DNA from 3 places in the Glutamicibacter sp. NPDC088483 genome. Region 2 is predicted to be linked to each of the others. Evidence: riboswitches for the same ligand, from Rfam matches in the RefSeq annotation. Region 2 holds a riboswitch; each other region holds the start of a gene.
The links. A riboswitch is a leader RNA that binds a small molecule or an ion and turns the genes downstream of it on or off. The one in region 2 is predicted to bind S-adenosylmethionine.
Positions count from the first base shown of each region.

Region 1: linked by a shared signal. The riboswitch ahead of ACIP6G_RS17145 (hypothetical protein) and the one ahead of ACIP6G_RS09765 (flavin reductase family protein) in region 2 are both predicted to bind S-adenosylmethionine.
Region 3: linked by a shared signal. The riboswitch ahead of ACIP6G_RS15220 (acyl-CoA dehydrogenase) and the one ahead of ACIP6G_RS09765 (flavin reductase family protein) in region 2 are both predicted to bind S-adenosylmethionine.

Region 1 is NZ_JBIVMP010000008.1:169,167-172,414, forward strand. It holds gene ACIP6G_RS17130 (hypothetical protein) at 1-332, opposite strand, end outside; gene ACIP6G_RS17135 (helix-turn-helix domain-containing protein) at 469-1,035, opposite strand; gene ACIP6G_RS17140 (DinB family protein) at 1,169-1,756, shown strand; SAM riboswitch class IV at 1,824-1,937, shown strand; gene ACIP6G_RS17145 (hypothetical protein) at 1,954-2,220, shown strand; gene ACIP6G_RS17150 (VIT1/CCC1 transporter family protein) at 2,276-3,248, shown strand, end outside.
Region 2 is NZ_JBIVMP010000004.1:133,013-136,260, reverse strand. It holds gene ACIP6G_RS09765 (flavin reductase family protein) at 1,049-1,549, opposite strand; SAM riboswitch class IV at 1,644-1,760, opposite strand; gene ACIP6G_RS09760 (long-chain-fatty-acid--CoA ligase) at 2,137-3,248, shown strand, end outside.
Region 3 is NZ_JBIVMP010000007.1:97,620-100,867, forward strand. It holds gene ACIP6G_RS15210 (aliphatic sulfonate ABC transporter substrate-binding protein) at 1-53, opposite strand, end outside; gene ACIP6G_RS15215 (ABC transporter ATP-binding protein) at 141-962, opposite strand; SAM riboswitch class I at 968-1,069, opposite strand; SAM riboswitch class I at 1,337-1,428, shown strand; gene ACIP6G_RS15220 (acyl-CoA dehydrogenase) at 1,444-2,775, shown strand; gene ACIP6G_RS15225 (LLM class flavin-dependent oxidoreductase) at 2,833-3,248, shown strand, end outside.

The DNA of each region.
Region 1 (3,248 bases), on a different contig from region 2:
ACCAGCGATTTGATCGTCAGTTCGGAAAGGTCATCAGCTACGTACACCAGCTGGATCGGTCCGGCCAGGACCAGCAGGACACCGGTCCACAGCACATACGCCCACGAGGTGCGTGCCTGCGCCATCACCGGGAAGCGTGCCCGTCGGCGAATCGTCCGCACGCCAATGGTGACAATGACGACGGCCAGAATCGCGGCGCCAATGAAGAAGAAATTGCGTTGGGTGCGGATCCAGGTCAAGGTGGTGCCAATAAGAACGCCGAAAAGTATCGAAGCCCACCAGCTGATACTGCGCAGTTGATCTTGCGCAGCGGTTGGTTCGCCTGTCCTCACGCCTCTCCCATCACTGATTGTCCCGAGCGCCCGGAACAACGCATCGTTCCTAGAATACGCGGTTCATCTCCCCGCAGACGAACGCGCAGCCGCACTGCGCATGCCGTGCCATGGCAGCAAGTGCCGTGGCTTGGCGTCATGAGAGGATCAGCGTCCAGGTAACCACAGCGACCTCATCAGAATCGTTTTCCCAGCTATGCGGTTCACGCCCGGGGAAGGTGATCGTATCGCCTGCTTCGAGTTCTACGCGCTGATCAGGCAATACCAGGATGAATTTTCCAGCGATCACGTGCAGCACTTCCAGCTCGCAATCCACCGAATACAGTTCCGCTTCACCGGTGCCCTTGGGCGCAATCTCGGCGCGAATCATCTGCACCCGCTTCTCGCTGCGCGGCGTGACCAGCTGCTCCGTGATGCCGTCACCGCCCAGGGAAACACGGGGCGCCTGCTCCAGTCGGACCAGTTTCGTTTCAGGAACCTCGAAGAGGGTACCGACCTCCATGCCCAGCACTTCGCACAACCGCAAAAGAGTGGAAACCGAAGGGCTGGTCAGGTCGCGCTCCACACGCGAGAGGAAACCCTTGGTCAGTCCGGATAGCTCGGCGACCTGGTCAATGGTCATACGCTGGGTCTGCCGCACCCCGCGCAGCCTCGCACCGATATTGATCGCAGCACCGGTTGGTTCAACTGGCAAGGTTTTCATCGTTTGGCTCCTCGACGTTTTCTGCAGCAACAACCGCAACCACTTTGGCTTCAAGGCCTGCGGGGCAAGTTTACCAATGGTAAACACACCGCGCCCTCTACCGCGAGGCTGCAGCGCTCACTAGACTCTGTCCATGGACAGCACCAAGGACAAGCTCTGCGGGTACCTGAACGACGCGCGCGAGAATGCGATCTACAAGGCAGAAGGCCTCGCCGAACACCTGGCACGCACTCCGCTCACCCCCACAGGCACCCATATCCTGGGAGTACTGCACCATTTGGCGATCAATGAATACGAATATTTCGGCACCTGCCTCAAGCGCAGGGCCGATGACCCCTACGTTCGCGAATTCATTGCGCCGCATGATCCCGACGCGGATTTCCTCCCGCCAGCAGATATGGATGCGCAACAGCTGATCGGCCTGTATCGGAAAGCCATCGCCTTCGCCGATGAAGCCATCAGCGACCTGCCCCTGGACTGTCCCGTAGAGGTACCGTGGTGGGGGCCAGCTGGCAAAACCACCTTGGATCACCTGCTCATCCATGCGCTCGCCGAGACCTCCCGGCATGCAGGGCATCTGGATATTATCCGCGAGCAGCTCGATGGCCGTGCTGGCTGGACCGCGCAACTGGATCTGCTGCCCGGCTACACCGCGGGGCAATGGGCCGAACAACGCGAGAAGCTGCAGCAACTGGCCAATGCCTTTGCCCCGGGCAGCTGAGCCGCAGTCATATTACGCATTCGGACTTCACCGCGCCCTGCCACCGGCGGTACCATCGGAAATGTTGCTTCACGAGACGCGGCGCCAAGCTCCGACTGGCCGCGCACCAACCCCAAGTTCATGGGTGGTTCGGATGAGGAAGCGGTCCGCGCATCAACAGGTGCACGGGCAAGAGCGCGCAAGAGAGTTGACGTCCCATGGCATATCCGATTCTGCCCGTCATCGACCGCCAGACCGGCCAAGTGCAGTTCAAGGCCGAAGGCCGCTGGCGCACCCGCTACGTTGCAGATCCGCTCAGGCTTGAACAGCTCATTGCTCGTTGTGCCCGCCGGCCGACCTTCGACCCGGCCACATCTGAATTGCTGCTGGTGGTGCCAGTCGCCGGAGATCCTGCGGGCAAGCGATTTGCTTTTAGTCTTGCCAAATTCCCAAGTGCAGGAGCCCTGACTAAACTGGGTAGTTGATCCGATCCACGGGTTTCATTGGGAAACTCCATGTTCCAGGAGAGTCATCTTCGCGATGTCACAGCACTCAGCAACCGAACCTACCAAAGCGCAGATCCAGCGATGGCGCAAGTATCTCGCTGATGAAGTCGCAGAAGGCTCCATCTACCGGGCCCTCGCGGAAAAGAAAACCGGGCAGGAACGGCAAATCCTGCTGGGCCTGGCAGAGGCGGAAGCACGCCACGAATCCCACTGGCGCGTCCTGCTCGGCGAACATGTCAAGGAAGTCCGCCCGTCGCTGCGCCGCACCATGCTGCGTTTCCTGGCATTGCATTTCGGTTCGGTCTTCGTCCTGGCCATGGCCCAGCGCTCCGAGAGCAGTTCGCCCTACCGCGATGACAAGGACGCCACCGCGCAGATGGCGGCCGACGAACAGGTCCACGAAGAAGTCGTTCGCGCGCTTGCTACAGCAGGCCGTGCGCGCCTTTCGGGCAACTTCCGTGCTGCGGTCTTCGGCGCCAACGACGGGCTGGTTTCCAATCTCGCGTTGATCATGGGCATCGGTGCGACCGGTGTTTCAGCGACCTTCGTGCTGTTCTCCGGCATTGCCGGCTTGCTGGCCGGTGCACTGTCCATGGCAGCTGGCGAATACGTTTCGGTGCGTTCCCAGCGCGAGCTGCTGACAGCTTCACGCCCAACCCAGGTCACGCTGACAGCGGCCCCGAACCTTGATCTGGACGCCAACGAGCTGCTGCTAATCTATAAGGCCCGCGGCATGAGCGATGAAGATGCCGAGCACCGGGCCGCCGAACGCATGGGCCTGTTCACCTGCGATTGCAACCCCGACTTCTCGCTGAACCCAGAGGGTCGCGGCGAAGAACTCGAGAAGGAGCACCAGGAGCTGGGTTCGGCCACCGGTGCGGCGGCCACCTCGTTCTTCCTCTTTGCTTCCGGTGCTGTGGTGCCGATCCTGCCGTATATCCTTGGCCTGTCCGGCATGACCGCGATCATCGTCTCGGTAGTCCTGGTGGGATTGGCCCTGATGATCA
Region 2 (3,248 bases):
ATTGACCCGCTGGGAAAAATTATCCTTGCCTCATGGCAACGCTTCATCGTGTCAGTCGATACGGACATTTGGATGTCAGGCGCCTGTGGATATTTCTCTCCCGAACCCAACACTAGGGCTGTTATTAACAGGCGTAAACCTCATTATCCACAGAATATGTGGATAACACTCCTCTACCTGTGGAGTTCCCTGTTCACAGTCTGGGGAGAACTCTGTGGATTACCCCACTCTACGTATCATTAATATCTGTTGACTTGGTTGTTTGTATTCGCACACCTGTGGACAGAAACTTAATTCATTGAAGCTCACGCCAACCGACCCAAGGTTATCAACACCCTTAATCGCCCAGTTCCCGGGGTTTTTCACCCTTTGTACACATTTGCCCACGTCTTGTCCACAGTTTTGTGGATAACCTTGTGGATACTGGTCAATTTACAAAACCCTAAGTCACCGTGGATTAAATTCGCCAGCAAGGCCGGATCTTCCAGTAGTCCACAATCGGCTAGGGTTTCTGCGTTCGGGGGCGGTGGATAACTTAATGTGTGCAACGACTCTGCGGGCGAACCTGGATCAGCGACTGGGCTGCCGGCGCACTCTCGCCACTTCGCGTCCGCAACGCGCGCCAGTGAAGACGCCATAAAGCGCCGGTTTCATTTGTGATGCGCGGCCTTTGCATGGCTCGGAAACCCCATCCGAGGGTTGCCGGCAATTCGCTGCCACTCTGGTCCAGCGTGCAGCGAGGATCCATGAGCTACCTGCGCGGTTCTGTTCGACAGCCCAGGCGGGTGGCGGATATGGCGAGTTCAAGGTTTCTCGCGACAGATACTTTGATGACGAGGTTATCGCCAAATGCCTGGGGCAGCTGACCCAAGATGGCAGGCCATGAGATTGCCAGCCATCTTGCCACGTCTTCAGGGTGGCGAGAGAGAACGGGCATTGCCGGTGTCGAGGGCTGCGGGGAACGGCTCAACCCGCCTAACCGGAATTCAAAAAGCTCCGGCCAGATCGATGATTTGATCTCGCCGGAGCTTTGGAAGATGCGAAGCGCTTATACGAGCTCAGGAATCGGCAGCGAATGGAACCGCGAATCATGGAAGATCTGTGGCGAGTGCTCGGAGGTGCGGTGCCCGTGGACTTCCATCAGGACTACCCAGTGATCCCCCGCTTCGACCTCGTTGTAGATCGAAGTCTCCAGCCACAACGTGGAGTCGTTGACGAAGAGCGCGCCCTGATCCGAGGAATAGGTATCGATTCCGCGGAACCGGTCGCCATTTTTCGACGCAATCTGAGCGCAGACACCATCATTGCGTTCGCTCAGCACTGAGACGCCAATGCGGCCAGCTTCGCGCAGCTTTGGCCAAGTGTTCGAGCACTTCTGCACGGCGAACATCACCAGTGCAGGTTCGAGGGAAACTCCCACGGTAAACGATGAAGCGACAATTCCGGTCTTCACGCCATCCAGTTCTGCACAGAGGGCGGCTACCCCTGATGGATGCTGAGCGAAAACCTTGCGCAGGGTCAACGGGTCAAGTTCAAGATTCAATGACATGGCTCGATTCCTTTGGGTCTTGCCCACCGCGCAGTAGCCTGCAAGCATTGGCTTCTCGTTACTCGAAGCCGCTTGGGCTGAAGTTCCGCGCCGTGTGCGGTACTTGTTCCAGCACATTTTGTGTGGAACCGAATCCTCACCTGGAGCACCCCACTACCGTTGAGAGGGTTGCCGATCAGCAAGCCAGGGCTTATAGCTGATGCTCTTGATTCTGTTTAAAACGATATGGCTCATGACGAACAGCCGTCAAACATTTCACTTCGCAAATCGCAATATTCGACGCAATATTCGATCCAAGGCCCCGCCAGAAGTCCTTGGGCAGTCTTTTATTCGCCATACGCCGCGCTTCTTGAACGCCTCGGCCCCATGATCGCAGCAGGCTTCCGCCGCTCTTGATTCGGCAGAACACTAACGCCTCCCCTGGGCTCGGTGCCCTGGCGCGAATTCCCTACCGCCCACCGTAATGAAACTTGGTTTCCCGGCATGACGCTGAGGTTCATGCCACTATTGGTCATGGAGTGCATTGAGTCACACTCCTGCTTATTGTTCTCCGTAACCATCGATGACGATTGAGGAATAGCCACACCATGGTAGAGATTCAGGCAAACCATTCAGAATTGACCCCACTGCGTTTCTTGGAACGCACAGCCGAGGCCTATCCGAAGAAGACCGCCGTCATCCATGGAACTCGCAGCTTCTCCTATGAAGATTTCGAAGCACGGGTGCACCGCTTTGCCCAGGCGCTGAAGGCTCGCATTGAGCCGGGCGACCGCGTGGCCGTGCTGGCACCGAATACTCCCGAAATGCTCATGGCGCATTACGCCGTACCGCTGTCAGGCGCAGTCCTCGTTGCCCTGAACACCCGACTTTCGGCCCACGAGCTGCAATACATCATTGATCATTCTGCTGCCAAGCTGATGCTTGCCGACACAGAGCTGTTGGAGAACACGAAGACCCTGCGCCGCGAGAACCCAACGCTGGAGGCGCTCATCGAGATCACCGATGACCAGTACGCCGGAGAACGTCCGGACGTGCCCGTGGACGCCACCTTGGACGAGCTAATCGCACAAGCCTCGGATGAAAGACTTCCCTACGCCATCGCCGATGAGCGGGCTCCGATCACTCTCAATTACACGTCGGGCACCACCGGCAAGCCGAAGGGTGTGCTCTACTCGCACCGCGGCAGCTACCTGAACTCGTTGGGCGAAGCGCACCACCAGGGCTTCACCGCCAAGACCCGCTACTTGTGGACCCTGCCGATGTTCCACTGCAACGGCTGGTGCACTCCATGGGCCGTCACCGCGGCGGGAGGAACCCACCTGTGCCTGCGCGGCGTGCGCGAAGATTCCGTTTGGGATGCCATCGAGAATCTTGGAACCACCCACTTGTGCGGCGCTCCGACCGTCTGCTCCATCATCGCCGACTCCACCCGCGCCCACCAGCTCGATGCGCCACTGCGCATCACCACCGCAGGAGCTCCCCCGTCCCCGGCAATCATCTCCAAGCTGCAGAAGCTGGGCATCGAGGTAGTCCATGTATATGGCCTCACCGAGGTATACGGACCGTACACGGTGTGCGAGTACCAGGATGAGTGGGATGCCCTCGATGGCCCGGACCGGGCCGCGAAGCTCGCCCGCCAAGGCGTTGGCATGATTACCGCCGAGTCCGCACGCATTGTTGACGAGAACATGAACGATGT
Region 3 (3,248 bases), on a different contig from region 2:
AGCAAGGCGGCGGCGGACAATGCCGTGCGGCGGGTGAGACGGTTCAAAAGCATGGAGAATCCTAGAATTGTGCGTGCAAGCGGTGTAGGTGAAAGGCAGAGAGGCCGCCGAATGGTTCGGGCCCCACGGCGTGCCCGGGACTAATGGTTGGTTGGGTCGACGCCGAGCAGGCGCAATAGGTGCAGACGATCTGCAACGAACTTTTCATCGGTATGCCGGCGTGGATGCCCAGCTGAGATGGACAGATCTTCGATGACGCCCGCTGCACTATGCCCAGCGCCTCGCCCCAGAACAATCACGCGGTCAGCCAAAGTCAACGCCTCGTCCACATCATGGGTCACCATGAGAACGGTGGTGGGGAACGATGCGTGAATCGAGAGCAGCAGATCCTGCATCTTCAAGCGTGTCAGCGCATCGAGGGCTCCGAAGGGTTCATCAAGAAGCAATACACCCGGGCGCCGAGCCAGCGCGCGAGCCAGCGAAACCCGCTGCGCCATGCCTCCGGAGATCTCTCGTGGGCGCAAGCTGGCTGCATGGCTCAGACCGGTCAGCTCGATCAACTCATCGATCAGCGAGTTGCCGGCGCGCTTATCGGTTTCCGGTGCCAGGCCTAGTGCAATGTTCTGGCGAACCGAGCGCCATGGCAGCAGCCGGGGCTCCTGGAAGGCAACGGCGCATAACTCGTTGATGCCGGTGACCTCGCGGGTGCCGGTGCGAATGGTGCCGGTGGTGGGGTGGTCCAAGCCCGATACTGAACGCAGCAGCGTGGATTTTCCGCAACCGCTGGCTCCAAGAATGGCCAGGACTTGACCTGCTGGAATTTGCAGGTTGATATCGGCCAGGACGGTGCGGCTTTCCATTTTGGTGGTGAAGGTCCGCGACACGTTGCTGAACTGCACGTCCAGGGCGCTTGAAGCTGAGACAACGGGAGCTGCCTCGGGCGCTGCAAAGGAAAGAGTCATGTTCATCTCCATCGGTCCTGGCGGTAGCACCGGCCTGCAGAGCAAAACTCCAAAGGTGGTTGCTGCGGCGTCAACGAGCCAGATCTCTCGGCCGCTCGGGATGGTTACGTGTCCATTACAACGAGTCGAACGATTTGAACGCAAATCTCGCGTAATATGAAAAAATCTTCGACAACTACGTCACATTGCCCAGAAATTTCGTTATTTATTTTATTGCAGGCCGGTTTGCTTGACATTAAGCAAAACTTTGCAACTCATCTTCGGCAGGACACGGATTAGGCTGTGAAATTTGAAGATGGGCACTGCCGGCACTGGGACGAAATGTGACTTCGCGGGTTGGAATCACCGGTTTATTACCGTTACAAATGAATTACGACCCATCCAGAGCGGCTGAGAGATCTGGCTCCACGACGCCGCAGCAACCACCCCAATAGCGGGACGGTGCTACCGCCAGGACCGATGGAAAGAATTGAGAACCCTGATGCCTATTGGTGAATCGCACAATGCCCTCGGACTGGACTTCAACCAGCTCAGTGACCCTTCGCAGGCCACCGCAATGGGCCTGGACAAGTTTGAAGAACAGTTGCCGACTAGGCAATTGCTGAAAATCACCCCCGGACCAAGTGCGGATGAGCAATACGACCGGCTGGCCGAAATCTTCCGTCCCGTTTTTGCGCAGATCGCCGCAACCGCCAAGGACCGCGACTTGAACCGCGTGCTTCCTTTCGAGCAGGTAGGCCTGCTGAATCGCGAGCGGTTCGGTGCGTTGCGCCTTTCCGTTGCCGATGGGGGCTACGGCGCACGGCTGGTGGATGTCTTCCGCTTGCTCATCGAGCTGTCCGAGGCGGACTCCCACGTAGGCCAGCTGTGGCGTGCACATGTCGCATTCGTCGAGAACGTCTTGGCGCTGGAGGACGAAGAGCTGCGCAAGAAGTGGGTCGCTCGCATCGCTGCCGGGCAGATTATCGGCAACGCCTACACCGAACGCGGTGGCAACGCCCTGGGCACCTTGAACACCAAGGCCAGCACCGTGGACGGGCGCTGGGTGATCGACGGTGAAAAGTACTACTGCACCGGCACCATTTTTGCCGACTGGACCACCGTTGCCGTGGCCCACCCGGAGCTCGCCGGCCGCCAGATCGCCGTGGTCTCCACCCAGCGCAGCGGCGTCAAGATCCTCGACGACTGGGATGGATTCGGCCAGGGGCTCACCGGAACCGGCACCACCGAATTCCACCAGGTCCCGGTGGATTGCTTCATGCCGCAGCAGACCAATGACTCCGAAGCGGCGATCTTCCAGCTGGTGCTCATGGCCGTGCAGGCCGGCATCGCCCGCGCCGCGCTGAACGACCTGCGTAGCGCGGTGCAGGCGCGCACCCGCATCTTCACCACCGGAACCGGGGTGCCGGTATACCAGGAACCCCAGGTCCTCCAGCTGGTGGGCGAAGTTTCCGCGGAGTCCTTCGCTGCCGACTCCGTGGTGATCGGCGCGGTACTCGAAGTTGAAGCCGCCTTGGGCGACCCGGGACTGAACGACGAAGAACGCTACGCAGTATGCGAGCTGGCCGCCAACCGCGCGCAAACCGTGGTGCAGCCACTGGCCATCGGCGTGACCAGCAAGCTCTTCGACGGACTGGGAGCCTCGTCCACCAGAAGCGGCTGCAACCTGGACCGGCACTGGCGCAATGCGCGCACCATCGCCACGCATAACCCGGCGATCTACAAGGCGCGCATCGTCGGGGACTACGAGATCAACGGTGTCCAGCCGCAGCGGCTGTCCGTCACCGGCGAAGATTCAACCCAGCGGGCTTGAGGGCCTGCGACGCAAACCAGCAACTTTCCACGATTACCGACCTATGGGGGCAAAGCCATGAGCGAGAACAAGCGCGAGATCTTATTCAACGCATTCGACATGAACTGCGTGGTGCACCAGTCGCCGGGCCTGTGGCGCCATCCGCAGGACAAGGCCTCGACCTACAACACCCTGGGCTACTGGACCCACCTGGCCAAGGTGCTGGAAAAGGGGAAGTTCGACGGGCTGTTCCTCGCCGACGTGCTGGGCACCTACGACGTGTACAAGGGCACCAACGTGACCCCGCTGGGCTCCGGCGCGCAGGCACCGGTCAACGACCCGATGATGCTGGTTTCCGCCATGGCCGCTGTGACCCAGAACCTCGGCTTCGGCGTCACCGCAGGTACCGCCTATGAGCACCCGTACGCTTTCGCCCGCCGCTTGGCCACCTTGGACCACCTGACCAACGGCCGCGTGGGCTGGAACGTCGTCAC